DNA from 3 places in the Martinezella sp. CNPSo 3890 genome. Region 1 is predicted to be linked to each of the others. Evidence: predicted binding sites of a transcription regulator. Region 1 holds the regulator's gene; each other region holds the start of a gene.
What was found. Region 1 encodes LexA, which represses DNA repair genes until DNA is damaged. Its sites were predicted from a motif close to TGTTCNNNNTGTGTTCNG; they were not measured.
Positions count from the first base shown of each region.

Region 1 (10,392 bases):
CGCTTGGAGAAATCGGCCTGCGCGGTGGCGCGAGCGGTCGAGGTGCCCATGGCGTAGCGGTTGTTTTCGATCACGAAGATCACGGGCAGCTTCCAGAGCTGCGCCATGTTGAAGCTTTCGTAGACCTGGCCCTGGTTGGCGGCGCCGTCACCGAAATAGGCGACGCTGACATTGTCATTGCCGCGGTACCAATTGGCAAAGCCGAGACCGGTGCCAAGCGAAACCTGGGCGCCGACGATGCCGTGGCCGCCGTAGAAATTCTTTTCCTTGGAGAACATGTGCATGGAGCCGCCCTTCCCTCGGGAATAGCCGCCCTGGCGTCCGGTGAGCTCGGCCATGACGCCACGGGCGCTCATGCCGGTCGCCAGCATATGGCCGTGGTCGCGATAGCCGGTGATGACCTGATCGCCATCCTTCAGCGCCATCTGCATGCCGACGACGACAGCTTCCTGACCGATGTAAAGGTGACAGAAGCCGCCGATGAAGCCCATGCCGTAAAGCTGGCCGGCCTTTTCTTCAAAGCGGCGGATCAGGAGCATCTCACGATAAGCCTTGAGCTCCGCATCACGATCGAAATCTGCGATCGGGCCGCCATTGGTTTCCTTGGCAGGCCTTGATGCTGTCTTACGGCTGGAAACGGTCGCGTTTTTTCGCGGCGCCATTCAACCCTCCCTGTGTGAGTAGCCTCGTTTTATGGTGAGGCGTAACATAGGGAAGATTGCCCGCCACAGCAATGCTATAATTGCATGGCTCATATTCTTCGCAAGTCATTGATATAACTTACAAAAACGCGATTAACCGAAATTCGGTTAATTATGGCTATTTGTTGAAGATGACGATCTCGTTCGCTTTGGAATAGGTCAACTGATAGCGCGCATATTGATCCAGCATATCCTTATCCAGAGAGCCGTCACTCAACAGCGCGACCTCCTTTTCAAGGTGTTCGCGCTTGGCGACGAGATCAGCCAATTCCTTGGCGCGGTCGAGGCGGCGCTGCTCGAAAACTTCGGTCGCCTTCAGGCCGTAATCACCATGAATGCAATGATAACCGAAGTAGCTCACGAAAGCGATGGTGATGGCGGGAAGGATGAGACGGCCGAACCTTCTCTTCTTATGATACTTTGTCCACATACTCGCTCGTCACGCTCTGGCTTTACGCGATCTCCCAAAGCCAATGCGCTTCGAACAAGATCACATCAAATCAAACACCTAGAGCTAATTTAACCCGCAGAGATTAACCGTCCGTTGACTCTAACAGTCGGGACCAACAAAAAACCGCGCCCGAAGGCGCGGTTCAATCCAAGTAATAATTTTGCCGTGGATCCGGATGGATCCGACAGGTCAGATATCAGCCACGAAGGATGGAGCGGCCGGCATATTTTGCCTGTGGGCCGAGCGCTTCCTCGATGCGGATGAGCTGGTTGTACTTGGCAAGACGGTCGGAACGCGACAGCGAGCCGGTCTTGATCTGGCCGCAGTTGGTGGCAACGGCGAGATCGGCGATCGTGGAATCTTCCGTTTCGCCCGAGCGGTGCGACATGACGGCGGTGTAGTTGGCCTTGTGTGCGGTTTCGACGGCGTCGAGAGTTTCGGTCAGCGAGCCGATCTGGTTGACCTTGACGAGGATCGAGTTGGCAACGCCCATGCGGATACCGTCGCGCAGGCGAGCGGAGTTGGTGACGAACAGGTCGTCGCCGACGAGCTGGGTCTTCTTGCCGATCAGGTCAGTCAGGGTCTTCCAGCCTTCCCAGTCGTCTTCAGCCATGCCGTCTTCGATCGAAACAATCGGGTACTTGGCTGCGAGTTCTGCGAGGTATTCAGCCATGGCGCCGGATTCCAGCGTGCGGCCTTCGCCTTCGAGAACGTACTTGCCGTCCTTGAAGAATTCGGTCGAGGCGCAATCAAGGCCGAGAGCGATTTCGTCGCCCGGCTTGTAGCCGGCCTTTTCGATTGATTTCATGATGAAGTCGAGAGCTGCCGGCGCGCTGGAAAGGCCGGGTGCGAAACCGCCTTCGTCACCGACGTTGGTGTTATGGCCCTGCGATGCCAGTTCCTTCTTAAGCACATGGAAAACTTCCGAACCCATGCGGACAGCTTCGCGGATCGAGTCAGCGCCGATCGGCAGGATCATGAATTCCTGGAAGTCGATCGGGTTATCGGCATGGGCGCCGCCGTTGATGATGTTCATCATCGGAACCGGCAGCAGGCGGGCATGAGCGCCGCCGACATAGCGGTAGAGCGGCAGGTTGGCGCTCTGGGCAGCAGCCTTGGCGACGGCCAGCGAGACGCCGAGGATAGCGTTTGCACCAAGGCGCGACTTGTTCGGCGTGCCGTCAAGCTCGATCATGATGTTGTCGAGCTGGATCTGGTTTTCGGCGTCCATGCCGCCGATGGCGTCGAAGATTTCCGAATTGACGGCTTCGACGGCCTTCTCGACACCCTTGCCATGGTAGCGCTTGCCGCCGTCGCGAAGCTCGACGGCTTCATGCGCGCCGGTCGACGCGCCCGACGGAACCGCCGCGCGGCCCAAGCTGCCATCTTCGAGGTAGACATCGACCTCGACAGTCGGATTGCCACGGCTGTCGAGTATCTCGCGGGCGATAATGTCGGTGATTGCGGTCATGATAGCTTCCTGCTCGCTGGTTTATAAATCGATTTAAATCGTCTTAATCGAAGGCGCGGAAATTACAATGGCGATCCGCGCCGCGATTTGGCACTCCTGCAGGCCCGTAGCGTAAATTCATGTCAGCCTGTTGAATGCCGGCTACGTTTCAAGCCTTGGCGATGGCGTCGAAGGCCAGCAGCTTCTCCAGAAGCCGTGGCATATCCTTCAAATAGACCATGTTTGGGCCGTCGGACGGTGCATTGTCGGGATCCTCATGCGTCTCCACGAAGAGACCGGCAACGCCGACAGCGACGGCCGCGCGCGCCAGCGTCTCGACGAAGCGGCGGTCGCCGCCGGTCGAGCCGCCCTGCCCACCAGGCTGCTGCACGGAATGGGTCGCATCGAAGATGACGGGCGCGCCCATCGCCGCCATGATCGGCAGCGAGCGCATATCCGAGACCAGCGTGTTGTAGCCGAAGGAGGCACCGCGCTCGCAGAGAAGAATATTCGGGTTGCCGCTGTCGTTCAGCTTGGCAAGCACGTTCTTCATGTCCCACGGCGCCAAGAACTGGCCTTTCTTGACGTTGACCACGCGGCCGGTCTTGGCGGCTGCAACCAAAAGATCGGTCTGGCGCGACAGAAAAGCAGGGATCTGCAGGATATCGACCGTCTTGGAAACGATGGCGCACTGCTCTTCCGTATGGATATCGGTCAGAACCGGAAAGCCATATTCCTTCTTCAGGTCTTCAAAGACTTCCAGCGCCTTTTCCAGGCCGATGCCACGCTTGCCTGACAGCGATGTGCGGTTCGCCTTGTCGAAGGAGGACTTGTAGACAAGGCCGATGCCCAGCTTGCCGCAAAGTTCCTTCAGGACGCCGGCAACCATGAACGCATGGTCGCGGCTTTCCATCTGGCAGGGGCCGGCAATCAGCGACAGCTTTGCAGTATTGGAAAAGAGGACCTTGGAGGCACCCTCGCCGACGGTGACTTCCGAATTCGTGCTCATATTATCTCCTCAAAGGCGAACAATGCGCCCTGACCGGGTGCCAACCTCGCCAATAGACGATTGTTCTTACGCGTATAGGTGACGCCGTTAGCAGTGAAATGCGACGATGTCACGGAAAGATCGCGCGTTTTGAAAAGGATTGCACGTGCTCTGAGCCCCGGATCATTCGTGCGAACAGGTAGATCATAGAATGCCTCCATTCCTTCCGGCGTCAAAATCTCCAGATCGGCATTGGCGGCCTTGATCGTCAGGCCAAAGGAATGCTCCATAATGCGCGGGCCACCGACAAGCTCCTCGAAGAAGCCGCGATAGGCCGCCGGCTTCGGCGCGCAAAGCGCTACCCGCGCGATACCAGTCACGCCGTTTTCGTGACGCTCGAGCACACTGCGGTCAGCCGGCAGCGGATTGATGCGCTGACAGCAGAAAGCGAGAAAATCCGGCGCGCGCAGATCGGCGGCGAAGGCAAGACGAAAACCGGCCGTGGTTTCCGTTCCATCCGGCATCTTCATGGGACGGGAGAAATCCAGCATCTGCCCCGCCGAAATCGCAGCTGCTTTGAAGCGCTCGTCATCCGCCACCGCGTCATCCGTACCGAATACCACGGCCGAAAAGCCATTTTCGCCGACCCGGAAGCGATAAGCCTGGTCACGAGCAACGAAAACGTTGCCATCCAAGATGCTCTTTTCGCACTGCTCCATCGATGCCACGCCCAGAGGCTCTAAATAGGTTTTATCGGCAAGGAAGACGCAAGCATTCTGCGTGCCAAAGGGATGGCGCGCATCTGGAGCCACTGTAAAACCGAGCTTGCCGAGGCGCTCGCGTGCCAGAGCGATATCGACGGTCGGCAGCACGAGATGATCCAGCGGATGCGGAGACGAAATCATGGCTTCTCCTGTTTGCTTGCCGAAGCAGATTTGCGCCCATCCCCCGCGCAATTCAAGATGGAAGCATGGAACACCCGGAGCACACGACATGGATCGAAGGCAATCTCGCAAACGTGATTGCTGATTCTCTGCCATGGCTGGCTCATGCAGCCGCGCGGCACGTTCATCCAAATGCTCGGCGCACGGGCTGAACGACAAAGTCTCGGAAGCGAGTAGAGCGGCATTTCTCTTATTTTTCTGCAGGTTAACGGAGACACAGCGCGCCGATGTTCGGAGCCGATCCATTCGCAAATGGTAATTATTTAACTGACCTCACAAGGCTTTACCGAAATTTAAGTACTTGCGGAACACATATGGAACATATAGTGTCCGTTCTGGATTTGTTTCACAGCTTTTCTTGATTCTGGGGTTCCAAGACGATGTTGACGCGCAAGCAGCAGGAACTGCTTCTCTTCATTCACGAACGCATGAAGGAATCCGGGGTTCCGCCATCTTTCGACGAGATGAAGGATGCACTGGATCTGGCATCGAAATCCGGTATTCATCGCCTGATTACGGCACTGGAGGAGCGGGGCTTTATCCGCCGGCTGCCGAACCGGGCCAGAGCGCTCGAAGTCATCAAGCTTCCCGACGCCTATAATCCGAGCCTGCAGCAGCGCCGCGGCTTTTCTCCGAGCGTTATCGAGGGCAGCCTCGGAAAGCCGCAGCCCGTTGCCCCGCCCGCTCCGTCGAAGGTGGCAAATGACGATCACAATGGCTCGGCGTCGGTGCCCGTGATGGGCCGCATCGCTGCCGGTGTTCCGATCTCGGCCATCCAGAACAATACGCACGACATTACCGTTCCCGCCGACATGCTCGGATCCGGCGAACATTATGCGCTTGAAGTTCGAGGGGATTCGATGATCGATGCCGGAATTTTCGACGGCGATACCGTCATCATCCGCAATTCGACGACGGCCAATCCCGGCGATATCGTCGTTGCACTCGTCGACGACGAAGAAGCGACACTGAAGCGCTTCCGCCGCAAGGGTGCCTCCATCGCGCTGGAAGCCGCAAACCCGGCCTATGAAACCCGCATCTTCGGGCCGGACCGCGTCAAAGTTCAGGGCAAGCTCGTTGGCCTTATTCGTCGCTATCACTAACCGGTGAATTGTCGACGACGGGTGACGCTGGCGCAATTGGCGCGTCGAATTTGCCAGTGCGCCAATCATAGGTTCGATGCCTGGTCCATGGACGCTGCGGGTTCTCGAATGCGGCTGAGATAATGGGCCTGTCTGCGGTAAATATCATTTCGATGGAGCCGGTTTTGCGCAATGTCTCACCGGTTATGAGCATCGCTCCGGAACGGCAGTGGTTCAGCCGCATTCGGATTGGCGTTACGACGATATTCGCCATATCGCAGGCTGAGGGTAGATAGGCTGCGTTCTCGATCGTAACCAGTATCGCGCCGTTTTCGAGGATGGCTGCGCACCATGCTCCTTTCTGGCAGGCGAAACTGCCCTGCATGGTACGGTCCAAGGCCTCCTCCATTGCGATACGGACCGCCTTCTGTTCTTCACTGTTCAATCGCTTATAACGATCTGCCTTGCCGATTTGTGGAAGTCGGCTGTCAGCCGGGAGCATGGTCGGAGGCTGATGTTCCGCCGCCACCAGTGCCTTTTGCCATTGTTCGAAAATGAAGGCCTGCGGTCTCTCGCGATTGGTCGCGAGTATATCGTCCTGGCGCAATGCGACCAGGACGCCATCTTCGGAGATCATCAGGTCGGGTTTCGGTACGCCAGATCCGAATGCCGCCAAGCCCATGGACAAGAGCGATAATAGCAGGCCCAGATGGCGAAGCCGGGTCCGTAATATGCTCATGATCAGGAAGCCGATAATGAATGTGGGCATCAGCCAGGCCGGCTGGCGACCGAAGGTGATGTCGCCTCCCCAACCAGCTACGGTTCTTGCGATCACGATAACGAGTTCCAGTCCCTCGCCGGTTACTTTCCAGAAAGGCCCGTCGAGACCGAGCGGCATGAGCAGCATCGCCGCCATGCCGAATGGCATGACGATAAAGGAGACGATGGGCATAGCAGCGAGATTGGCGGCGAGCCCATATGTCGCCAATCGGTGAAAATGCTCGATCGAGAAGATAGCCGTCGACGCGCCGCCGATGAACGAGGTCGACGTCACGCCTGCGAAGAAGCGCATGACGAACAATAGCGGACTTAATAGACGGACGCGCGGCAAAATGTTTTCGCGATGTCGCCGCCGCTTCCATAGCGAATAGCCCGACACCAGCGCCAGCGTCGCCGCATAGGACATCTGGAAACTCGGGCCGAGCACTTGTGACGGCGACAGTACGAGAATGACAATGGCAGAAAGTGCGACGTTGCGCAGACTGATCGATGGCCGATCGAAAAGCACGGCCACGAGCATGATCGCCATCATGATGAAGGCACGCTCGGCGGATACACCGAAGCCGGAGATGAGATAATAGGCCGTTACGGTGAGAAGCGCGCCGAGGGCTGCGAACTTCTTGGTCGGCCAGGCCTGCGCGACACCGGGAAACAGGCTGAACAAGTAGCGTAGGCCGATGTAGAAAATGCCGGCCGACAACGCCATGTTCAGACCGGAAATTGCAATGATATGGGTCAGACCGGCAATTCTCAGCGCTTCGGTCGTATCCTTGGAGATTGCGCGTCGCTCATCGGTGACAAGCGCTGCGGCAAAGGCGCCGGTATCTCCCGGCAAGGTTTGCCTGATCCTGTCGCCTATGCTGTTGCGCAGGCCAGCGAGCCAGATATCGGCCGCATCCAATAACGAGCCGGCCGCGTTGTCACCGGATGGCGACAGCAATTCCGGTGTTCTGTAGGCAAAGCCGTTCGCACCGATACCGTTGAAATAAGAACTGAAGGCGAAATCGTTGAGACCAAGCAAGGCCGGTCCGGCCGGCGGCGTCAACCGCGCCCTACCCTGGATGCGATCACCGAGATCGAACGGCTCCGCCTGCTTGCGCACGAAGATCGTAACCCGCTGCGGCGCGCGGCGAATGGAAGGTTTTTCCGTTGCCTCGACGCGAACGACATAGCGCCAGCGTCCATTGTCATAGGATTCCCGTCGTTCGATCTGACCGGTCACGGTCGTGGTCACGGCCGAATCGAGCATGACGGTAGAAACCCGCCAGCTCTCGCATTGCGCCAGCGCCATGCCCAGGCAAAGGAGCATGCCTGCAAAAAGCAGATGGCGAAACAGCCTGCCTGCCTCCCGCATGAGCGCAAAGCCACAGGTAAAGACCAACAGGCCTGCAAGAACAGCCTGTGGAGGCGGATCGCTGCCAGCCTTGAACCAGAAAATTGCACCAAGGCCCATATAGATCGGCGCAAGCAGGACCGCGCGACCATGGGCCGCCTCCTCTTCGATCAATCCGAAGGTGCCAAGTCGAATGCGGCTTGATACCCGCAATAGCCGGGATGTCAGCCGCGTCTGGTCCTGCGTCCGTTCCCGTCGCTGCACTTCGGCGGGCAAGATATTCGTGGCAACAACAGGGCGAGGCTGCGAGAGCGCAGCAACGTCCCCACCTTCTTTCTGCTGCTCGGATGCCTCCAAATTAGGCACTCGCCGCCGTCCTCACGCAAAACTACAGCTTTTGCGCGATTTTTGCCGTCAGCAGGCGGTGAATTCAACCAAAATCGACGCAAGCAGGGCTCAATTGGGCCGGTTTCGCCGCCTAGCATAATTAAAGGCGCTTCTGCAGTGCCCAAAAGTTGATACTGCATTGCACAATTCAGCGTTAGGATAACTTGGCATTAGGCTCGGGATCATATAGCTAGTCGGTAGTCGCTTAACCTTTTGGCGCTTTTTATGGCGTCAATCCCGCCAAATCTTGGAGGATCAGCATGACGGAACAAAGCGCGAAACTAACTTGGGGTGAAAAGACGGTGGACCTGCCGGTCAAGACCGGAACCATCGGCCCGAGTGTCATTGATATTGGTGCCCTTTATAAGAACACCTCCACTTTCACTTACGATCCTGGTTTCACCTCCACCGCGTCGTGCGAGTCGAGCATTACCTACATCGATGGCGACGAAGGCGTTCTGCTGCACCGCGGCTATCCGATCGATCAGCTGGCCGAACACGGCGATTTCCTCGAAGTTTGCTACCTCCTTCTCTACGGTGAACTGCCGACGGCAGCGCAGAAGAAGGACTTCGACTATCGCGTGACCCACCATACGATGGTGCACGAGCAGATGTCGCGCTTCTTCACCGGCTTCCGCCGCGACGCGCATCCGATGGCCGTCATGTGCGGCTGTGTCGGCGCGCTCTCCGCCTTCTATCACGACTCCACCGATATCACCGATCCGCATCAGCGTATGGTCGCAAGCCTGCGCATGATCGCCAAGATGCCGACGCTCGCCGCCATGGCCTACAAGTACCATATCGGCCAGCCCTTCGTTTATCCAAAGAACGACCTCGACTACGCGTCGAACTTCCTGCGTATGTGCTTTGCGGTTCCGTGCGAAGAATACGTCGTCAATCCGGTGCTGGCCCGCGCCATGGACCGCATCTTCATTCTGCATGCCGATCACGAGCAGAATGCTTCCACATCTACGGTTCGTCTGGCAGGCTCTTCCGGCGCCAATCCGTTTGCCTGTATCGCTGCAGGCATCGCCTGCCTCTGGGGACCGGCTCACGGCGGTGCCAACGAAGCGGCCTTGAACATGCTGAACGAAATCGGCACGGTCGACCGCATTCCGGAATTCATCGCCCGCGCCAAGGACAAGAACGATCCGTTCCGCCTGATGGGTTTCGGCCACCGCGTCTACAAGAACTACGACCCGCGCGCCAAGATCATGCAGAAGACGGCGCACGAGGTTCTCGGCGAGCTCGGCATCAAGGACGATCCGCTGCTCGACATCGCGATCGAACTGGAGCGTATCGCTCTGACCGATGAATATTTCATCGAGAAGAAGCTGTATCCGAACGTCGATTTCTATTCCGGCATCACGCTGAAGGCTCTCGGCTTCCCCACGACCATGTTCACCGTTCTTTTTGCTCTTGCCCGCACCGTCGGCTGGATCGCACAGTGGAACGAAATGATCGAGGATCCGCATCAGCGCATCGGCCGTCCGCGCCAGCTCTACACCGGCGCTCCGCTGCGCGAATATGTACCTGTCTCCAAGCGCTAAGCTTCGGTATTGAAAAAAAAACCGGTCAGAGATGACCGGTTTTTTTACGGGCTAGAACGTCCAGAACAATCTGCGCAGCCTTGTCGCCAGGCGGCTCCTCCGTCTGCATCCGTTCCCAGACCAGATCGTAGCCAGCAAGCATCGCCGCACGCTCCGGTGTGTCGCTCGACAGGCGCTCCATATAACGTGCCAGCATGCCCGGCCGCAGAACATCGTTGATGAGCTCAGGCAGTACAGCATAGTCGGCGATGAGGTTCGGCAAGGCGGCCGTCCAGATCTTGATGCGCGACAGCACGAATTTCGCCAGCCATTCCGTCTTATAGGTCGAGACGACCGGAACGCCCGCAAGCCCCAGCTCCAGGATTACGGTTCCGGAGGCTGCCATGGCGGCATCCGCCTTGGCAAAGGCACTCCATTTGGCATCCTGGCCGACGAGTATATCCGGCTTGACCTGCCAACTAGCAGTCAAAGAGCGAACCACCGCCTCCTGCCGCGGCACGGTCGGTAGCAGAAAACGAACACTATCATTTCTCCGGCTAAGTTCTTCGGTAGCCCGCTCAAAAACCGGAAGGAGTTGCCGGATCTCCGATGCACGCGATCCAGGCAAAAGCAGGATCGTCTTCGCCACATCGGCGCCGGCCAGACCGCGCAAGGCGCGCTGACGTCGCGTCTCCACAAGATTGGCATCGACCGTCAGGCGATGGCCGACATAAGTGGTTGCCGGAC
Region 1 covers NZ_JBXSOR010000001.1:1,147,140-1,157,531, reverse strand. Annotated here, with positions in the region: gene pdhA (pyruvate dehydrogenase (acetyl-transferring) E1 component subunit alpha) at 1-662, opposite strand, end outside; gene AC13RC_RS05695 (FtsB family cell division protein) at 820-1,131, opposite strand; gene eno (phosphopyruvate hydratase) at 1,349-2,623, opposite strand; gene kdsA (3-deoxy-8-phosphooctulonate synthase) at 2,772-3,611, opposite strand; gene AC13RC_RS05680 (VOC family protein) at 3,608-4,495, opposite strand; gene lexA (transcriptional repressor LexA) at 4,915-5,637, shown strand; gene AC13RC_RS05670 (ComEC/Rec2 family competence protein) at 5,618-8,086, opposite strand; gene gltA (citrate synthase) at 8,377-9,666, shown strand; gene lpxB (lipid-A-disaccharide synthase) at 9,692-10,392, opposite strand, start outside.

Region 2 (10,392 bases), on a different contig from region 1:
CGGCACATTTCAGCCGGTACGGATCGCCCGTTCATAAGCAAGTCTACGTTTACGGCATGCTTGATCCCAGTGATCGAGTGTTGAGACCCAACATCGGCACAGCGTGGAGCGTTGGTGGATGGCTGATGAGCTGGCATATCGAGAAGATCGGCGCGAACGCCACCGATGCGCTGCGTTCGCGTATGTTGGGCGAGTTGACGACTACATTCCGGACGGACTACGCGGCGGAGATTGCGCTTGCAGATATATTGAACCAGAGCGAGATCGCTCGATACCGGCGGCCGGCTACCGGCAAAAAATTTCTCGTCGTTTAAGGAGATACTGATCTTCGTTAACCGGAGTAGCAACCTCATCATAGGTCGTTTCGCGTTCTGAGCGAGATAGCAATCATCGCGGCACGTCGATGGCAAACGCGCCAATCCGCGGTGCCATAGGCAACGAAGTGATTGGCTGGCGATCGCGCGTAAGCGAAAGTCGGCCGACTTGCCAGTGCCTCAACCCCTTACGATACTGGGCGTCCCGGATGTGGAGGTGGTTGGATCATTCCGTCGTATCCGTGGCAGCCGCTTGAGTCTACGTCTTGAACATAGGAAGATCTACCCTGCGAAACCCGTGACGCGGGGACCATCTGTCGACCGCAGAGCGAATTTAATGCACACTAAAATGCCGCTCGCGGACGTCACCATGCGCTCTTGCTGGAATTCGAGCAGAGAACACCCTAGTCACCAATCATATCAATGAAAATTCCTGCTCTTCACCTTCAACGTATCGATATGAAGGTCAGGCACGAACATGTCGCGTGGGGTTACAACCGGCTTCGGTTTATCCCGTGGATCCGGACCTGCCCCATGGGAAAACTCATCGCCGCGCCCGGTCGGCAGCCTGAACTCCGTATCCCTATCGGCCAGCCCGACGAGATCACCTGAGAGGTCGAACAGTTGATGTGCGACGAGATGGACAACCTCCCCTTCCCGCTGGATGCGGCCGTTGATCGCCATCATCGACGATCCCAGCACGATGCGCCTGCGCTTCTCGAATAATGTCGGCCACACAACGACGTTGGCCGGTCCCGTCTCGTCCTCGATGGTGATGAACATCACACCCTTGGCCGACCCTGGCTTTTGCCGCACCAGCACGAGCCCCGCCGTGTAAACCCACCGGCCGTCCCGAGCACTCATAGCCTCTGCACAAGTGATGATGTTTCGCTCCGAGAGATCCTTGCGCAGGAAGGCAACAGGATGCTGGCGCAGCGTCAGCCCGGTATGGCTGTAGTCCTCTATGACGTTGTGTCCGTCGGTCATTTGCCGAAGCGCCACCTCTGGCTCCTGCTGCTCCGCAATCGCCGTCGCTTCGCGCTCGGCCGCGGCGGCAAACAGGGGCAAGGGCTCGTCGCGCAGCGCCTTGATCGCCCAGAGCGCATCGCGTCGTTCGAGTTTCAGCGAGGCTAAAAACGCATCGGCCTCTGCCAGCTGGACAAGCGCTTCCGTCGGAACACTGGACCGCCGCCACATGTCATCGACAGAGGCGAACGGGCTGTTCATGCGGGCCGCGACGATGCGAGCTGCATCCGCGGCCGCCAGCCCCTTGACCTGGCGAAACCCAAGTCGCACGGCATGCCGATCACTGCTGCCGATCCTTTCCAGCGTGCAGTCCCAGCGCGAGCGGTTGACACACACCGGCCGCACCTCAACGCCATGCTTGATCGCATCGCCAACAATCTGGGCAGGCGCATAAAAACCCATGGGCTGACTGTTGAGAAGGGCTACGCAAAACACATCCGGATAGTGGCACTTGATGTAGTTCGAGGCATAGGCAATCAGCGCGAAGGAGGCGGCATGGCTTTCCGGAAAGCCGTAGGAGCCAAAACCTTCGAGTTGCGAGAAGGTCTTTTCGGCGAACTCGGGCGAATATCCGTTCTTGACCATCCCCGAAACCAGCTTGTCCTTGAAGCGCGAGACGCCGCCAGTGAACTTGAAGGTCGCCATGGATTTGCGCAGCTGGTCGGCCTCGCCACCGGAAAAGCCGGCGCAGACCATGGCGACGCGCATCGCCGACTCTTGAAACAGCGGCACGCCGAGCGTCTTGCCAAGCACCGCCTCCAGCTCCGGCGTCGGATAGACGACGTCTTCCTTGCCCTCACGCCGGCGGAGATAGGGATGCACCATGTCACCCTGGATTGGGCCCGGCCGCACGATCGCCACCTGCACGACGAGATCGTAGAAGGTGCGTGGCTTTAACCGCGGCAGCATCGCCATCTGCGCGCGGCTTTCGATCTGGAAGGTACCAAGCGTGTCCGCCTTGCGGATCATCTCGTAGGTGGCGGGATCCTCTTGGCGGATCGTCGCAAGATCGATCGCCTCGCCTTTATGCTCCCGGATGAGATCAAAGGCTTTGGCCATGCAGGTGAGCATGCCGAGCGCTAGGACATCCACCTTCATGAATTTCAGTGCCTCGACGTCATCCTTGTCCCATTCGATGATCTGCCGGTCTTTCATCGTCGCCGGTTCGATCGGCACGAGGTCATCAAGCCTATCGTGGGTCAAGACAAAGCCGCCGGGGTGCTGACCGAGATGGCGCGGCGCCCCCATCAGCTGCTGCGCCAGTTTCAGGGTGAGCGCTAAGCGCCGGTCGTCAGGGTTGAGATTGAGCTCGCGGATATTCTGATCCGGGACCTCCTCCGACCAGGACCACATTCCTGACGATAGCGCTTTGATGACATCCTCCGGCAGGCCGAGCGCCTTGCCGACATCGCGGATTGCGCCCTTGGCCCGGTAACGGGTGACGGTCGCGCAGAGTGCCGCCTTGTCCTTGGTATAGGTTTTGTAGATCCACTGTATAACCTCCTCGCGCCGTTCATGCTCGAAGTCGACATCGATGTCAGGCGGCTCGTCGCGTTCCTGGCTGACGAAACGCTCGAAGAGGAGATCATTGGTCGAGGGATCGATCGATGTGATGCCGAGAATATAGCAGACGGCGCTGTTGGCGGCCGATCCCCTGCCCTGACAGAGAATGCCCTGGCTTCTGGCAAAGCGCACGATCGAAAACACGGTCAAAAAGTAAGGTGCATATTTCATGGTGCGGATGAGATCGAGCTCATGCCGCACAGTCTTCAACACATCCAGCGGCAGTCCCTCTGGATAGCGATCCGGCACGCATTCCCAGACATAATGCTCCAACGAGGCCTGGGCATCCTTGCCAGGTACGATGGCTTCCTCCGGATATTGGTAGGTCAGTTCCTCGAGACTAAATTTGCAGCGCCGGACGATCTCCATCGTTCGCGCCAGGGCTTGCTGGTGGCGCGGGAACAGACGCTCCATTTCTTCGGGCGGCTTCAGATAACGATCGGCATGGCGCTCGCGCTCGAAACCGACATCGTCGATCGAGGTGTTGTGCCTGATGCAGGTGACGATGTCCTGCAATTGCCGCCGGCCCGGCTCATGAAACAGCACGTCGTTGGTGACGACGGTCTTCACCTTGAACCGCGCCGCCATGTTGGAAATCTCGTGCAGGCGCATCTGGTCGTTCGGTCGTCGGCGCAGGCAGAGTGAGACATAGGCGCGATCGCCAAACAACCCCGCCATCTTGCGAAGCTGCGCCGCGCATGTGGCATCCGGCAGATCCGGCACGAGAATGCCGATCATGCCGTCGGAATAGGCGATGACGTCATCCCAGTGCAGAATGCAGTTGTTCTTGCCGCCGCGCGACTTGCCGAGCGTGATCAGCCGCGTCAGACGCGAATAGGCGGAACGGTCCGTCGGATAGACCAGCAGAGACATGCCGTCAGCCAGATCGAGACGACAGCCGACGACAAGCCTGACGCCTGTCGCACGCGAGGCTTCCAGTGCCCGGACGATCCCGGCCAGCGAATTGCGATCAACGACGCCGAGTGCCTCGATCCCCAAGATCTTGGCGGTCTCGAACAGCTCTTGCGCCGAGGATGCGCCCCGCAGGAACGAGAAATGGGTCGTGACCTGAAGCTCGGCATAGCTCATGCGAAGATCCCATGCAGGTACCATTGCCGATCGCCCGTCTCTGGATCGACGCCGTCCCCGGAACGGAAAATCCAGTAGCGCTCGCCCGCTTCGTTCTCGACGACATAATAATCGCGGACGGCTTCGAACTCGCTGTCGCGCTTCCACCACTCCCCGAATATGCGCTCTGGCCCATCAGCGCGCACGACATTGTGCCGGCGGCCGCGCCAGGTGATGCTTCGTGGCGGATAGTCGGGCATCAGGGCGATCGCCGTAATGCGGTCGGGCCTGTCGAGCAGTCGAACGGGTCGTTGCCAGTGATGCGTCCAGATCTCACCGAGCGGCTCAGAGGCAGCAGCGACACGCCGGACGCTGCGCTCGGGGACATCCGACGCGACGGGCGTCAAGCGGTAGACGCGCTGGCCGCGGTTTCCAAGGACATCGATAAGAGGCGTGATGTCCGTCGTCTCTTCCTCGACCAATGACGACGAGCGCTGTTCCTCGTCCAGTGCTTCGGACATGACGGCAACGAGCGTTAGCTTCTCGATCCCGAAACCCGGCTCGATCTTCTCCGTCCGATCGCGAAACAGTTTTGTCAGCCATGCGACATCCCGGGCAGGCTTGGCTGTTCCGGCACGGATCGCCTGACGCGTGCCGTCGACCTTGTCAACGATCAGGTCCGTGCGGCGAACGCCGAGGCCACGGCGCTGAAGTTCGCCGACAAGCTGCGTGACGAGCCTTCCAACATATTTGTTGATCGTCTCGGCCGCACCGATTGGCTCGGCGAATGACCGCGACACCTCGATCCACTCGGGCGCTCTTGCCGGCTCGATCGGTTCGGACATGCGGTCAAACATCTGGTCCAGACGGCGCCCGATCTCGGGTCCGAAACGCAATGCCAGCGGGGCACGAGCCGTGTTCGCCAGTTCGCCGATCGTCTGGAAGCCCAGCGTCCTCAAGTCGGCGACGATCTTTTCCGGAAGGCGCAGCAGCGAAAGCGGAAGCTTCTCGACGGCGCGGACCGTGCCGCCCCTCGGCACGATGACGGTCTCCCTCTTGATCGCCCGCGCGCAGGCATGAGCGGCGCCCCAGCTGTCGGCGACGGCGACGCGGGCAGTCAGCTTCCTTCCTAAGAACTGGTTTGCGATCTTCGTCGCCATGGCGAGTTCTCCGCCCTGAAGGTGATCGGCGCCCTCGGTATCCATGACGATGCCATCGATCCCGTCGATGGCGACGATCGGCGAATACACGGTCAATGCCCAAAGGGTGATCCGTTCAAGAGCAGCAGCGTCCGCCGCAGGGTCGGCCTCGACCATCATCAAGTCGCGGAAAATCGCCTGCGCTTTCGCGGCAGGCATCCCTGGCCTCACCCCCGCTTTGCGAGCGGCCGCATCGGCGGCAGCGACCCATCGCTTCGACCCCGACTTGGCGATCACGGCAATGGCCTGTTCAGGCGGAATGGAGGGATCCGCGCGCCGTATTCGATCCGTCGGCAGATCGGGAAGATAAATGGATACGACCCTTGTCATCACACGCTCTCACGAGAAACTCAGCACACTCACCCGCTTTCACGCGCATCAATTCCAGAAACCATTGAGCCCTGCCCACCCCCGGTACCGGCAGTGCCTCCGACGGCATGACGCTGACGCGCCATCTCGTCGTTGACGCCGTCGGCTGGCCAAAATCATTCGCCTCCGTCTGCCGTCTCCAGCGGCGGACGGCGATGGCCATGGTTCCGGTCTTTTCCGCGACGAGCTGGAGACGCCGCGAGGCCGTCATCGGCAGTCGAACGAGTTCTCCGACGACGACGCCTAGGCCGCCGAAGGACAGGCACTCCTCCATGCTCGCCAGGACGTCTTCCTCCTTGTCCCCCTCGACAAACACGACCCGGTCGGGATGAAGGCCGACCTGTGCCAGCGCTGGCATGAAGAGGTCTGGTCTCGTCAGGCACCATGCCACCTGCCCCTTTGTCCGGGAGGCTATTCCAGCGACGAAGAGCGCGGCCGCCGCCCCATCGACGGTGCCTGAGCCGCCACCGGCAAACTCGTGTAGCGCTCCATAAGCAAGGCCACCGCCCGGCAAGACCGCATCGATCTCTGGCACGCCGAAGGGAAGACATCCGGCACGTCTGCCCTGCGCGCCCTCCATCGACGCGATGCGTTCGCGCAAATCACAGATCACCCTCTCGCGGGCAGCAGTCATCATTCACGGCTCCCTTCAAGGTCGCGTTGGCGGTTTCGACATCATGTCGGGCGGCGATATGTTCACTATCTGTTCCGTCAGTGATAAAGAGTCAAGCGGTCCCCGGCCTAGGAATATTTCCCCACCATTAGCGATCCTGAAGATTCCAAACGGAATCAATCGTGTAGAGCTAAAAATTATTTTGACTCATGTTTCTGAGTGCTTAGGCCCTGCCGGTGGATAGCGGGGACAGTCTTCAGATCGTCGTCATGTTCTTAAGCTTTCTGTGCTGCACTCCAAGGCATGATAAAGCCACCCAGATCAAAACCGCTCCTACGTGACAGCGAAGCTCCTCTCCGCTCGAAGCCGCGCAGGAAACGCAATCCGGCGCAGCCACAGCTCCTCTTCGATCCGATGCCCGACCGCGTCGAGCCGGCGCTTGCTGAGCTGAAGGCGAAGCCCCCAAGCGGCGATCAATGGAGCTGGGAGCTGAAATGGGACGGCTATCGCCTGGCGGTCCATATCGAGCCGACAGGGATCCGCATCCTCACTCGCGGCGGCCATGACTGGACGCACCGGTTCCCGGCGATTGCAGAGGGAGCTCACGCGCTCGGGCCGGCAACCATGATCATCGATGGCGAGGCAGTTGTGCTCGACGAAGAAGGCCGGCCGGATTTCGGGTTGCTGCAGCAGTCACTCGGCGTTTCCGGCAAGGCAGCTGGCAATCGTGCCTCCAACGCCGTTCTCTACGCCTTCGATCTTATCTATCTGGACGGCCACGATCTGCGCGGGGTCGAATACCGGTCGCGCCGCCATCTTCTTGAGGACACGTTGAGCGGCTCAGCGGGTGACGTGAATGGAGCCATTCGTCTTTCAGAGACGTTCGACGCAGATCCCACTGTCTTGCTGGAGAACGTCTGTCGCCTCGGCCTCGAAGGCATCGTCGGCAAGCATCTGGATCAGCCCTATCGCTCCGGCCGCACCGGCGACTGGGTAAAGGTCAAATGCGTGCAGAGCGAAGCGTTCATGGTCGTCGGCTATGAGCCTTCTGCGGCTTCACCGGGCGGTTTTGGCTCGCTCGTGCTCGCCGCCTACCGGGACCATGATCTCGTCCATGTCGGGAGCGTTGGCACGGGCTTTAAGGGAGCCGAGGCTATCCGCCTGCGCAAGATGCTGGACAAGCTGCGCTGGAGGCGAAAACAGCCGCCCGTTCCCTATCCCGGGAAAGCCGACATTGTCTGGGTGGAGCCGACGCTGATCGCCGAGATCGAGTTTCGGGCGTGGACCGGCGATGGCAAACTGCGCCATCCATCCTACAAGGGCTTGCGGGAACGTCAGGACAATTCCGACGTTTACAAGCTCGATTAGAGAGCCGGCGCAACACGCCGGTACAAACTGCATTCGGTCGCAACGGAGGGGATTGCTGCCATGTGTAATCTTTATCGGATGGAAGACAAGGACTGGGTCGCGAAATGGGCCCAGGATGCCGAAAGCCTGATCAACCTGATGCCGGCCTATCAGATGAACCCTGACCAGATGGGGCCGATCGTCCGCAACACGGCTAACGGAAAGAAGCAGCTTGTGCATGCGCGATGGGGCCTGCCCTCTCCCCGCTTCGCACTCGAGAAAGGCGCTAAAGCCAAGGCCGAAAAGCTCGCAGCCAAGGGCAAACCCTTCGACCTTGAAGAACTGATCCGCATGGAACCCGACCGCGGCACGACCAACGTCCGCAAGCTGAATTTCCCGCATTGGACGCGGTGGTTCGGTGTCGAAAACAGGTGCTTGGTCCCGGTGACGAGTTTTGCCGAACCGGATCCGACAAGCCAGGAAGCTGGCGGCAAGGTGCCGAATGCGTGGTTTGCCCGGGACGAGGCGAAATCGCTTATGTTCTTCGCCGGCATCCATGTGCCGCAGTGGACGAGCGTCCGCAAAGTCCGGGACGGGCTCACAACCGACGACCTCTATGGCTTTCTGACTACGGATCCCAACGATCTCGTGAAGCCGATCCACGAGAAGGCCATGCCGGTATTGTTGCTGACAAAGGACGAAACCGACATCTGGATGCGGGCGCCATGGGACGAGGCAAGGGAGCTTGCTCGACCACTTCCAAACGATGCGCTGATAATCTTGTCGCGTGAACCGTATGGATCATCGATCGTGTCGAAATCCGGCGAACCGGTGGCGCAAGACAGTCTGTTGTGATTCGCTGGCATTCCAGGCCCCTCTCACTTACTCTTCCGCTTCTTCAACGGTTCGTCTGACAGTTCGATCCATACAGGGGCATGATCGCTTGTGTGCTCCCACCCGCGCACGTGCCGGTCGACCTCTGCCTTCGACAGCCGTGATGCCGCCTCGGGACTCAGCAGGAAGTGGTCGATCCGCAATCCAGCATCGCGGGCATAGGCATTACGAAAATAGTCCCAGAAGGTATAGATGCGTTCGTTTGGATGCAGGTGGCGCAGAGCATCGGTCCAGCCTTGGTCGACAAGGTTCTTATAGGCCTCGCGGACTTCCACGCGAAACAGCGCGTCGTTCGTCCAGCGTTCCGGCTTGTAGACATCGATCTCCGTCGGCATGACATTGTAGTCGCCCGCGAGCACGACCGGAACTTCAAGCTCGAGCAGCTCCGCCGCATAGTCGTGCAGCCTCTTGAACCAGCGGAGTTTGTAATCGAATTTCGGGCCGGGATAAGGATTGCCGTTCGGCAGATAGAGCCCGCCGATGACGATGCCGTCGACGATCGCCTCGATGTAGCGGCTGTGTTCGTCTTCCGGTTCGCTGGGCAGAGCTTTTCTCGTGAGATGAGGCTCCTGACCCTTGGCAAGGATCGCGACGCCGTTCCAGGACTTCTGGCCCTGCCAGACGGCACCATAACCGGCTGCTTCGATCGCCTTTATTGGAAACTTTTCCTGCGGCGCTTTCAGCTCCTGCAGGCAGACGACGTCCGGCACGGCCTCCTCAAGCCATCGGAGGAGGACTTCGAGCCGGCCGTTGACACCGTTGACGTTATAGGTGGCGAGCTTCACGGCCTAGTGTCGGGCGATTTCCGCTTCGACCTTCTTGCGAGAGTTCCCGGCGTTTTTCACGGTCTTCTTCACCGTGTCCTTCGAGACAGCTTCCTTCTTTGCCTCGTAACGGACTTCATGATCCTGTCCGGCCGCGACCTTGGCTCGATCCTGCGCTCTGCCTCGGGATGTGGTTGCCATTTGCAGTCCTCCTAGTAATTTCGGTCACCGGAAAACGAACGCCGATTCAAGAAGTTCCGGCCGCCCGCGGTGCGAACAAGTCAACCATCAAGCCTATATGCTGTCCGCAGCAACGATCGATCCCGCGAAATCGGCAAACGCGCGTGCCTTTGCACCTGCCAGCCTGCCGGTGGCGAACACCGCCCAAAGATCGATCGTCGGAAGTTCCAGTCTTCTAGGACGCGCTGCACCGTGCCCATCGGCCAGTTCCGGCGCAAACATCCAGTCGGAGGCAACCGCGAGGCCTATATGCGACAGGACGGCGGTGCGAACCCGCGGACATGAATTTACGGATGGATAGTGTGCAGCGGTTCCATCGGCGGCGCCTGTTCATTCAGGCACTCTACAAACGGGGCTCTCCAACCTCCAAGAATATCTTCAGAGCTTAGCTTGTTCGACGAAACTAAAACGCAATGCTCTGCCGTCTGCCGCGACTATGGCATCCATCTCCTCTACGAGCGCATCGCGATCATCGACACCGCGCAAGAGACGGCCAGCCAGAGTATCGAAACGTCCGGCAGCGATGTCGGCAATCAACAGCGCAGCCCGTGACGGTTCGATGTTGACACCATCCTCAAAAAGCTTCTGGATTCCGGGCAAGTACGTTTTCCCGGCCTCCGACGATAGCTGCAACTCGGTCATTGCCGTGCGAACAAGACCGGGATCGACGGCGAATGCGCGCACGTCGTTGCCAATGGTTGTGTCGTTCAGACACTCGGTGAGACGCATGATGGCGGCCTTGCTGGACGCGTAGCCAGAGCCGTGAGGAAAGCTGTTGCCCGTTCCGCCACCAACGAGGTTTACGATCCGACCGTTCCCCCGCGCCAACATCATGGGGGCGACCGTGCGGCAGGTGTTGAATGTACCACGAAGATTGATCTCGACATCCCGCCACCAAACAAGGGGATCACAGTCCCAAATAGGACCAAAGCCCTGAAATGAGCCGTGGTTGTTGATGAGAATGTCGATCGGGCCCAATTCGCTCGCAACGCGAG
Region 2 covers NZ_JBXSOR010000013.1:145,511-155,902, forward strand. Annotated here, with positions in the region: gene AC13RC_RS25340 (error-prone DNA polymerase) at 735-3,992, opposite strand; gene AC13RC_RS25345 (Y-family DNA polymerase) at 3,989-5,500, opposite strand; gene AC13RC_RS25350 (ImuA family protein) at 5,421-6,173, opposite strand; gene ligD (non-homologous end-joining DNA ligase) at 6,456-7,520, shown strand; gene AC13RC_RS25360 (SOS response-associated peptidase family protein) at 7,581-8,354, shown strand; gene xth (exodeoxyribonuclease III) at 8,378-9,178, opposite strand; gene AC13RC_RS25370 (DUF3606 domain-containing protein) at 9,182-9,358, opposite strand; partial or broken gene AC13RC_RS25375 (LysR substrate-binding domain-containing protein) at 9,452-9,688, opposite strand; gene AC13RC_RS25380 (SDR family NAD(P)-dependent oxidoreductase) at 9,776-10,392, opposite strand, start outside.
Region 2: AC13RC_RS25350 (ImuA family protein) is a predicted target of LexA. The motif match lies at 6,233-6,250, and genes of this name have one in related genera.

Region 3 (10,392 bases), on a different contig from region 1:
GCGACACCGATCAGTGACATCGGGGAAATGGTGCGAAGCGTAACGTCGAACATGACCGTGATCCTTCCTTGAGTGCTGGGTTCGAAGATCGTGTGGCTTCCCTCATTCCGATATCGCGCCGGCGGCATGCCGTAGACGGATCTGAAGATGCGGTTGAACGACTGGAGATTGGGATAGCCCGACCGCTTTGCAATGTCGCTGACGGATAGACGGGTGTTGACGAGATCGCCGGCGGCGCGATGCAGCCGCAGCCGCTTGACGGTCGCCGCCGCCGTCTCGCCATAGATCGCCCGATAGATCCTGTGCCAGTGATAGCTGGACATGCAGGCGATCTCGGCGAGCTTTTCCATATCGAGCTCATCATCCAGATGCTCATGGATATAGGCTGAAACCCGCCGCAGCCGGGTCTCGTAAAGCGTCCACGCCGTTCCACCACTCATGTCAAACCTCTTGCAAATTCGATCGGCCCGACCAGAGCATAACCCGATTTGACAAATCCTGCGGAGTTGTCCGGACAAAGAAAAATGGCGGACACCTAAGCATCCGCCATCCTTGTTTATCCATCGGAGATTAGCGTCTTAGCCGGCAAGCGCCGCCGCAATCGCCTCAACGGCTTCATCAGCTTTGGCGCCATCTGGGCCGCCGGCCTGGGCCATGTCGGGACGGCCGCCGCCGCCCTTGCCGCCGAGCGCAGCCGAAGCGACGCGTACGAGGTCGACGGCGCTGAAGCGGCCGACTAGATCTTCAGTGACAGCGACGACGGCGCTGGCCTTGCCATCATCCGAGACGCCGATCAGCGTGACGACGCCCGAGCCGAGCCCTGCCTTGGCCTCATCCGCCATACCCTTGAGATCCTTGGGATCGACGCCGGATATTGCCTTGCCAAGGAACTTGACGCCATTGACGTCGCGAACGGCATCGGCCGAGCCGCCTTGGCCGCCGCCCATGGCGAGCTTGCGCTTGGCATCTGCCAGTTCGCGTTCCAGCTTGCGGCGCTCGTCCATCAAGGCTTCGACGCGCGAGACGACGTCGGCGGGCTGGACCTTCAGCGCCGAGGCGAGGCTCTTCACGCGATCGTCCTGTTCGGCGAGATAATCGCGCGCGGATTCACCGGTGACGGCTTCAATGCGGCGTACGCCGGCACCAACTGCGCTTTCGCCGAGAATACGCACGAGACCGATCTGGCCAGTGGCCGAGACATGCGTACCGCCGCAAAGCTCGACCGAGTAGGGCTTGCCGGCCTTGGCCCCACGCACGCCCTGCCCCATCGATACGACGCGCACCTCGTCGCCATACTTCTCGCCGAACAATGCCATCGCACCTTCCGCGATCGCATCGTCGACGCTCATCAGGCGGGTCGTAACCGGCGAGTTCTGCAGGACGATCTCGTTGGCCATATCCTCGACGACCTTCAACTCCTCAGCCGACATCGGCTTGGGATGCGAAACGTCGAAACGCAGACGCTCTGGCGCGACCAGCGAGCCCTTCTGCGCCACGTGGGTGCCGAGCACTTCGCGAAGTGCTTCGTGCAGCAAATGGGTGGCGGAGTGATTGGCGCGCAGGCGCGAGCGCCTGTTATGATCGACCGTCAGGACGACGGCATCGCCGACCTTGATCTTGCCTTCCGACACTTCCGAACTGTGAACGAAAAGGCCCTCGCCCTTCTTCTGGGTGTCGTTGACGGCGAGCTTGCCGTGGTCGCTGGAGATCACGCCGGTATCGCCCATCTGACCACCGGATTCGCCGTAGAAAGGCGTCTGATTGACGACGATCTGCACCTTGTCGCCGGCAGAGGCGCTATCGACTGCAACACCGCCCTTGACGATCGCCTGGATCACGCCTTCAGCAGATTCCGTATCGTAACCCAGGAATTCAGTGGCACCGTTCTTTTCCTTGAGCTCGAACCAAATGGTCTCGGTCGCCTTGTCGCCGGAGCCGGTCCAATGCGAGCGCGCTTCAGCCTTCTGGCGCTCCATCGCATCCGTGAAGCTGGAAATATCGACGCCGATGCCGCGGGCACGCAGCGCGTCCTGCGTCAGGTCGAGCGGGAAGCCATAGGTGTCGTAGAGCTTGAAGGCAGTTTCGCCGTCCAAGCTGTCGCCCTTATGCAGGTCCGAAGTGGCATCGTTGAGCAGCGACAGGCCACGTTCCAGCGTCTTGCGGAAACGGGTTTCTTCGAGCTTCAGCGTCTCGGAGGTGAGCGCCTCAGCGCGAACCAACTCGGGATAGGCGCGGCCCATCTGCTGGATCAGCGCCGGCAGCAGCTTCCACATCAGCGGCTCCTTGGCACCCAGCAGCTGCGCGTGGCGCATGGCGCGGCGCATGATGCGGCGAAGCACGTAGCCGCGGCCTTCGTTCGACGGCAGCACGCCATCGGCAATCAGGAAGGCGGAGGAACGCAGATGATCGGCGATGACGCGATGGCTGGCGCGATGCTCGCCCTCGGCCTTCACACCCGTCGCCTCTTCCGAGGCTTCGATCAGCGCGCGGAACAGGTCGATGTCGTAATTGTCATGCTTACCCTGCAGCACGGCGGCAACGCGCTCGAGACCCATGCCGGTATCGATCGACGGACGCGGCAGGTCGACGCGCTGCTCCTTGGTGATCTGCTCGAACTGCATGAAGACGAGGTTCCAGATCTCGATGAAGCGGTCGCCGTCTTCTTCCGGCGATCCGGGAGGGCCGCCCCAGATATGATCGCCGTGATCGTAGAAGATTTCGGAACAGGGGCCGCAAGGACCGGTATCGCCCATTGCCCAGAAATTGTCGCTGGTGGCGATGCGGATGATCCGGTCGTCGGAAAGGCCGGCGATCTTCTTCCACAGGTTAAAGGCGTCGTCATCGGTATGATAGACCGTGACCAGCAGGCGCTTGGCATCGAGGCCGAATTCCTTGGTGATCAGGTTCCAGGCAAGCTCGATGGCGCGCTCCTTGAAATAGTCGCCAAAGGAGAAGTTGCCGAGCATCTCGAAGAAGGTGTGATGGCGCGCGGTATAGCCGACATTATCGAGGTCGTTGTGCTTGCCGCCGGCGCGGACGCATTTCTGCGCCGTCGAAGCCGTCGTATAGGGACGCTGCTCCAGACCGGTGAACACGTTCTTGAACTGCACCATGCCGGCATTGGTAAACATCAATGTCGGATCGTTGCGCGGCACCAGCGGGCTCGACGGCACGATCTCGTGGCCGTTTTTCTTAAAATAGTCGAGGAAGGTCGACCGGATTTCATTCACACCGCTCATATGGGGCCCTTCAGTCCTGCGCTCAGCAACTTGCATCAAAGTCAGTGGCTTTTATCGTCCGCTCCGGGCGCTGTCCAGCCGCACGAACAAAACCGGCCGCACATCCCTTGGACAATGCGGCCGGTTCCAATTCTTAATCTCGGTCTCTGGTCGGGAACTGCTCCCGAAAATCCTTATTCCCCGGAGGCGTCGCCATCATCGGCATCGGGACCGCCATTTTGCAGGAAGCGATCGGCGATGAGACCGGCATTCTGGCGGAGCGACAATTCGATTTCACGGGCGAGATCCGGGTTGTCGCGCAGGAAGAGTTTCGCGTTTTCGCGGCCCTGGCCGAGGCGCTGGCTATTATAGGAGAACCAGGCGCCGGACTTTTCGACGATACCGGCCTTGACGCCGAGATCGACCAATTCGCCGGTCTTGGAAACACCTTCGCCATACATGATGTCGAACTCGACCTGCTTGAAGGGCGGCGCCATCTTGTTCTTGACGACCTTGACTCGGGTCTGGTTGCCGATCACCTCTTCGCGCTCCTTGACGGCGCCGATGCGGCGGATATCGAGGCGAACCGAGGCGTAGAACTTCAGCGCGTTACCACCCGTCGTCGTTTCCGGCGAGCCGAACATGACGCCGATCTTCATACGGATCTGGTTGATGAAGATCACCATGCAGTTGGACTTGGAGATCGAAGCCGTGAGCTTGCGTAGCGCCTGGCTCATCAGACGGGCCTGCAGGCCCGGCAGGCTGTCGCCCATCTCGCCTTCGATTTCGGCGCGCGGCGTCAGGGCCGCAACGGAGTCGACGACGAGAACGTCGATGGCCCCGGAGCGCACCAGCGTATCGGTGATTTCGAGCGCCTGTTCGCCGGTATCGGGCTGCGAGATCAGCAGGTTCTGCAGGTCGACGCCGAGCTTGCGGGCATAGACCGGATCGAGCGCATGTTCCGCGTCCACAAAGGCGCAAATGCCGCCCTTCTTCTGGGCCTCTGCGATGGTCTGCAGCGCCAGCGTCGTCTTACCCGAGCTTTCCGGCCCGTAGATTTCGATGATGCGCCCCTTCGGCAAGCCGCCAATGCCGAGAGCGATATCGAGGCTCAGAGAGCCGGTGGAAACCGTTTCGATTTCGACCGCGTTCTCGTTCGAGCCGAGTTTCATGATCGAGCCCTTGCCGAACGACCGCTCAATTTGAGAGAGTGCCGCTTCAAGTGCCTTGCTTTTATCCACCGATTTGTCCTCTACAAGCCGCAAAGAATTCTGAGACATTAGATCCACCTTTAGGTTATTGAAGCCGCTCTAGCAATGTTGCCGCCGATGAGAATTGTGTACTTGATTTGTTCTCATATCGCAAGGGCACAACAAGCGATTGAAAGAAAAAGGTAAAATGAATTTCGTTCTATTTTTGTTTTCTTCTTTCTTCCCAGGCACTTACATGCCAGGAACAGTGAATTGCGAGATGTTTGCGGCTCGCTCGATTCGCCTTTTCGACTGCTGAGGATAACCCTATGGCGAAAAAGATTCTCGTTCTCGGCGGTGCCCATATCGACCGGCGCGGCCGCATTTTCGGCGAGACGGCGCCCGGCGCCAGCAATCCCGGCGCATGGTTCGAGGAGCCCGGCGGCGGCGGCTTCAATGCGGCGCGAAATCTCGCCCGCCTCGGCTTCGACGTAAAGCTGATCTCGCCGCGCGGCGGCGATCCCTCCGGCGAAATGGTGGCGGAAGCCGCAAGCCATGCCGGCATCGATGACAAGCCCTTCGTCTTCCTCGATCGCAAGACGCCTAGCTATACGGCGATCCTTGAGAATGATGGCAATCTCGTCATCGCGCTTGCCGACATGGAGCTCTACAAGCTCTTCGTGCCAAGACGCCTGGCGATTCGCGCCGTTCGAGACGCCTTCGAAGAAACCGACCTCATTCTCTGCGATGCCAATCTGCCAGCCGAAACCTTAGGCGCAATTGCGGCAAGGGCCGTCTTTTGCGGCAAGCCGGTCGCTGCTATCGCCATCTCGCCGGCCAAAGTCGTGCGGCTGAAACCGAGCCTTGCCGGCATCGATCACCTGTTCCTCAACGAGGCCGAAGCCGCGGCGCTGACCGAAATCCGTCCGGAGGATCCGCGCGAATGGGTAAATGCTTTGCGTGCACTCGGCCTGCGCAATGGCGTGGTCACCCGGGGGAAACGCCCCCTGATCGCATTCTCGCGTGATGCCATCGTCAGCCTGCAGCCGCCTGTGGTCGAAGATGTGGCCGATGTCACCGGCGCGGGAGACTCGCTTGCCTCCGGCGTTCTTTCGGCGCTGCTGGCCGGCCACGATCTCGCAGAAGCCGTCCGTCATGGGGCAGCGGCGGCAGCAATCACCGTCCAGTCCCCCTATGCGACGGCAGAAAATCTCTCTCCAGAGCTGCTAAAGGCGGCTTTGGCCCTTGTTCCCGAGGCCGAAATTCTGTCATGAAGCCTGCTCAAGACGCGTATACTGTTTCAGTGAATTGGAAACGACAATGACCCAGCCTATCTCGCCCCTGCTTCCGATCTCCTATTCGAAGGAAGTCGCTGCCGCCAAGCTGCGCGGTGCGCCGATCGTTGCCCTGGAATCGACGATCATCACCCACGGCATGCCCTATCCGGGCAATATCGAGATGGCCCGCAGCGTTGAGGCGATCATCCGGCAGGAAGGCGCTGTTCCGGCGACTATCGCCGTCATTCACGGTACGCTGCATATCGGTCTTGAGCCGGAAGAGCTGGAAGCCCTCGCTAAGACGGAAGGTGCGATGAAGGTTTCGCGCGCCGACATCGCCTTTGCGATCGCCGAGCGCCGCACGGGCGCGACCACGGTCGCCGCCACGATGATTGCCGCCGCCCGCGCCGGCATCAAGGTTTTCGCCACCGGCGGCATCGGCGGCGTGCATCGCGGCGCCGAAGAGAGCTTCGATATCTCGGCCGATCTTGAAGAGCTTGCGCGCACAGGCGTCATCGTTGTCTGCGCCGGCGCCAAGGCGATCCTCGATATTCCGAAGACGCTTGAAGTGCTCGAAACTCGCGGTGTCCCGGTCGTGACCTACGACAGCACCGAATTCCCGGCCTTCTGGTCGCGCTCCTCCGGTCTGACGAGCCCGCTGACGCTGAACAGCCCTGCTGCGATCGCCAACTTCCAGACGACGCGCGAACAGCTCGGTATCGACGGCGGCATGCTGATCGCCAACCCGGTTCCGGAAGCCGACGAAATCCCGCGCGAGGAGATGGAAATCTACATCGAACGCGCACTCGACAGCGCGGAACGGGACGAGATCAGCGGCAAGGCGGTTACGCCCTATCTGCTGAGCACGATCTTCGACATTACCGAAGGCCGCAGCCTCAAGACCAACATCGCGCTTGTCGAAAACAATGCGCGCCTGGCCGCCGAGATCGCCGTCGCGCTCGCAGAATAATCAGACAGCAGCTACGAGAGCGGCCGGGCGCGTCAGAAGATCGCCCGGCGCTTTGTTTCAGGTAAGCGTGAACAGGCCCAAGGCGTCGCGCAATTCGGCAAGCGTCGCCTCCGTCCGCTCCCTCGCCTTTCTCGTCCCCTTTCGCACGACTTCCATGACATAGTTCGGTTCGGCGGCATAATGCGCGCGGCGTTCGCGGATCGGCGCGAGCAGCGCTTGCAGGACGTCCTCGATATGTCTCTTCAAGGTGACGTCGCCAAGGCCGCCACGCCGATAATGCGCCTTCATCTCTTCGATGAATTGCCGATCCTGGCAAAAAGCATCGAGATAGGTGAAGACGACGTTTCCCTCGATCTTGCCGGGATCGTTGACGCGCAGGTGATCCGGATCGGTGTACATGCGTCGCACCGCATTCCTGATCTCGTCAGGCGATGCCGAGAGCGGGATCGCATTGCCCTGCGATTTGCTCATCTTCGCCCTGCCGTCGACACCCGGAAGGCGCCCGACTTTTGGCACCATGGCTGCAGCTTCGACGAGAATGTCTCGCCCGATCTGCCGATTGAGACGGCGAACGATCTCGTTGGTCTGCTCGATCAACGGTGCCTGATCTTCGCCGACGGGAACGACGGTCGCCTTGAAGGCCGTGATATCGGCGGCTTGGGCGACCGGATAGCAGAGAAAGCCGGCCGGCACATCGCGTTCGAAACCGCGCAGCTGGATCTCCGTCTTGATCGTCGGATTTCTCTCCAGGCGGCTGACCGTGACGAAATTCAGATAGAGCAGTGTCAGCTCCGCCAGCGCCGGCAAGGCGGATTGCACGCAGATCGTCGTCAGCGCCGGATCGATGCCGACGGCAAGATAATCGGTGGCGACCTCAAGAACGTTGCGCCGGACCTTTTCGGGATCATGGGCATTGTCGGTCAGCGCCTGCGTATCCGCCAGCAGCAGGAATTGCTCGTGGCTTTGCTGAAGCGCAACGCGGCTCTTCAGCGACCCGACATAATGGCCGAGATGGAGTGGACCGGTGGTCCGGTCGCCCGTCAGGATGACGGGACGGGTATTGATAAGAGATTGCATTTCGTTGCTCCGCAAAAAGAGCCGCCGCAATCGGGAAGGAAAAACGGAATGGACCATGCCTGCCGGATCACGGCGGCAGGGTCGATTTCAAGACATGACGACTGCCGCTCCTAGAAGGAGCGCCACCACATTTGGCAAATGGGCTTGGCAAGGTCGATCATGGGCGGTTGATTACACCGTTGCGCCGCAATCGGCAACATGGAGAGGCGCGAACGCCCCTCAGTTAGTTCTTGTCCAGCGTCTCGCGCACGACGACGGCAAGCTGCTTCAGCGAGAACGGCTTCGGCAGGAAGCCGAATTGCGCATCCGCCGGCAAATTGCGCGCGAAAGCATCCTCGGCATAGCCCGAAACGAAGATGAACTTCAGATCCGGATATTTCTTGCGCAGTTCGCGCAGCAGCGAAGGCCCGTCCATCTCGGGCATGACGACGTCGGAGACGACGACATCGACCTGTCCGTCGAGCTCCTCCATGATGTCGAGCGCCTCAACGCCGGAGCCGGCCTCGTGGACGGTATAGCCGCGCGTCTCGAGCATGCGCTTGCCGCCGCGACGCACCGCCTCCTCGTCTTCGACAAGTAGCACGACAGCGGACTTGCCGGTGAGATCGGCCGGTTCTTCTGCAGAGGTGGCTATACCGACACTCTGGTCCATGGCCGCGACATCGCGGCTTTCCGACACTTTCGTCTCGGTCACCGCGGGCATTTCGACGATGTGCCGCGGCAGGAAGATGCGGAAGGTCGTTCCCTTGCCCACTTCCGATTCCGGCTGGATATAGCCGCCGGACTGCTTGATGATGCCGTAGACCATCGCAAGGCCGAGGCCGGTGCCCTTCCCGACTTCCTTGGTCGTGAAGAAGGGCTCGAAGATCTTGTCCATGATTTCGGGCGCGATGCCGGTGCCGGTATCGCTGACCTCGACGAGCACCATGTCCTCATGCGGAAGATAGGGATAGTTGAAGGCGCTGACATCGGCCGCAAGCAGATTGCGGGTGCGCAGCGTCAGCGTTCCGCCGCCCGGCATGGCATCGCGGGCATTGACGCACAAATTGATGAGCACCTGTTCGAACTGCGACAGGTCGGTTTTGACGGGCCAGAGATCGCGGCCGTAATCCACGTCGAGCTTGACATGCGTACCCGACAGCAGCCGGTCCACCAGCATGCGCAGATCGCCGATCACATCGGTCAGATTGAGAACCGTTGGCCGCATCGTCTGCTTGCGCGAGAAGGCGAGCAACTGCCGAACCAGCACGGCCGCGCGATTGGCATTGCGCTTGATTTCCATCAGATCCGCAAAGCTGGCATCGGAGGGTCGCGCCTGAAGCAGCAGATGGTCTGATGAAAGCAGGATCGCCGTTAGAACGTTGTTGAAGTCATGCGCGATGCCGCCTGCAAGCGTGCCGACGGCATTGAGCTTTTGCGTCTGCGCCATCTGTGTTTCGAGCGCCTTCTGCTCGGTCACCTCGACCGCATAGACGATGGCAGCCTCTTCGGGCGCCTCATCGGTCTGGTCGATGACGGCATTCACGTAGAAGCGGAAATGCCGCGTTTCGTCTTTCGGATTGCGAGAGTCGATCGGCGGAATATCGCCCTGCCGGTCTTTGGCGGCCGCCAGCGCCTGCTGCAGCTGCGGCCGATCACTTTCGTTGACGACGTTCTCAAGGGCGGCACCGCGCTCGATATCATCGCGCGAGACGAGATCCGAGAAGAGCTTCAGGAAAGGCGCATTCGTCCGCAGAATGCGGCCGTTGCCATCGACGGACGCGATCGCCATCGGCGTATTGTTGAAGAAGCGGCTGAAACGCATCGCGGCGGCGGAGGCCGATTGCTCGGTATCCCCGCCGTTCTGCCGGGTCAGGACGATGGTGCGGCTCTCACCGGGCGCGCCGTCGCGCATCGACGTGACACTGTGGACGATCTGTACGGGCAGGCTCTGGCCATTGGACCGGCGCAGATCGAGATCGAGCGTCACCGTCTTCTTGAGACCCGGTTCCGCCTGCACCGATTGGATCAGCGCCAGCCCCTCGCCGGCGACGAGATCGCCTATGGTCATCGAGCCCGGTACGAACTTGGTCAGATCGAAGCCCAGCCATTCGGCAAGCGTTGCATTGAGATAGAAGATCTCGCCCTTGCGTCCGGCGGAAAAAAAGCCGGCCGGCGCATGGTCGAGATAGTCGATCGCGTTCTGCAATTCCTTGAAGAAACGTTCCTGGTCGTCGCGCTCGGAGGTGATGTCGGTGACCTGCCAGATATGCAGTACCTTGCTGCTGCCCTGCTCCGGCGGCAGCACCCGCGCTTTCAGCCGGTACCAATGTGCACTATTGCCGCTTCCATCAACCGGGCCGAGCGGCTTCAGCAGGCGAAACTCTTCCGATCCCTCATTGCCATCGCGCAGGCCATTAGCAAGACGATAGAGAGCCTCGTTGGATTCGCGATTTCGCGACAGCAGCATTTCCAGCGACTGCACTTCCGTCGCTTTCGTCGCACCGGTCAGGCGGCCGTACGCGGCATTCGCATAAATGATGCGCCCCTTCTCGTCCGTAATCAGCGTTCCGTCGGGATGGCTGTTGAGGAAGGACCGCGCCAGACTGTCGGACTGCGGCTGCGGCATGACCTCGACGAAACCGATGATCGAAGAGACCAGGAAAAAGATGCCGACCATG
Region 3 covers NZ_JBXSOR010000003.1:76,501-86,892, forward strand. Annotated here, with positions in the region: gene AC13RC_RS10340 (AraC family transcriptional regulator) at 1-440, opposite strand, end outside; gene alaS (alanine--tRNA ligase) at 579-3,239, opposite strand; gene recA (recombinase RecA) at 3,413-4,498, opposite strand; gene AC13RC_RS10355 (carbohydrate kinase family protein) at 4,738-5,682, shown strand; gene AC13RC_RS10360 (pseudouridine-5'-phosphate glycosidase) at 5,729-6,655, shown strand; gene trpS (tryptophan--tRNA ligase) at 6,713-7,732, opposite strand; gene cckA (cell cycle histidine kinase CckA) at 7,956-10,392, opposite strand, start outside.
Region 3: recA (recombinase RecA) is a predicted target of LexA. The motif match lies at 4,625-4,642, and genes of this name have one in related genera.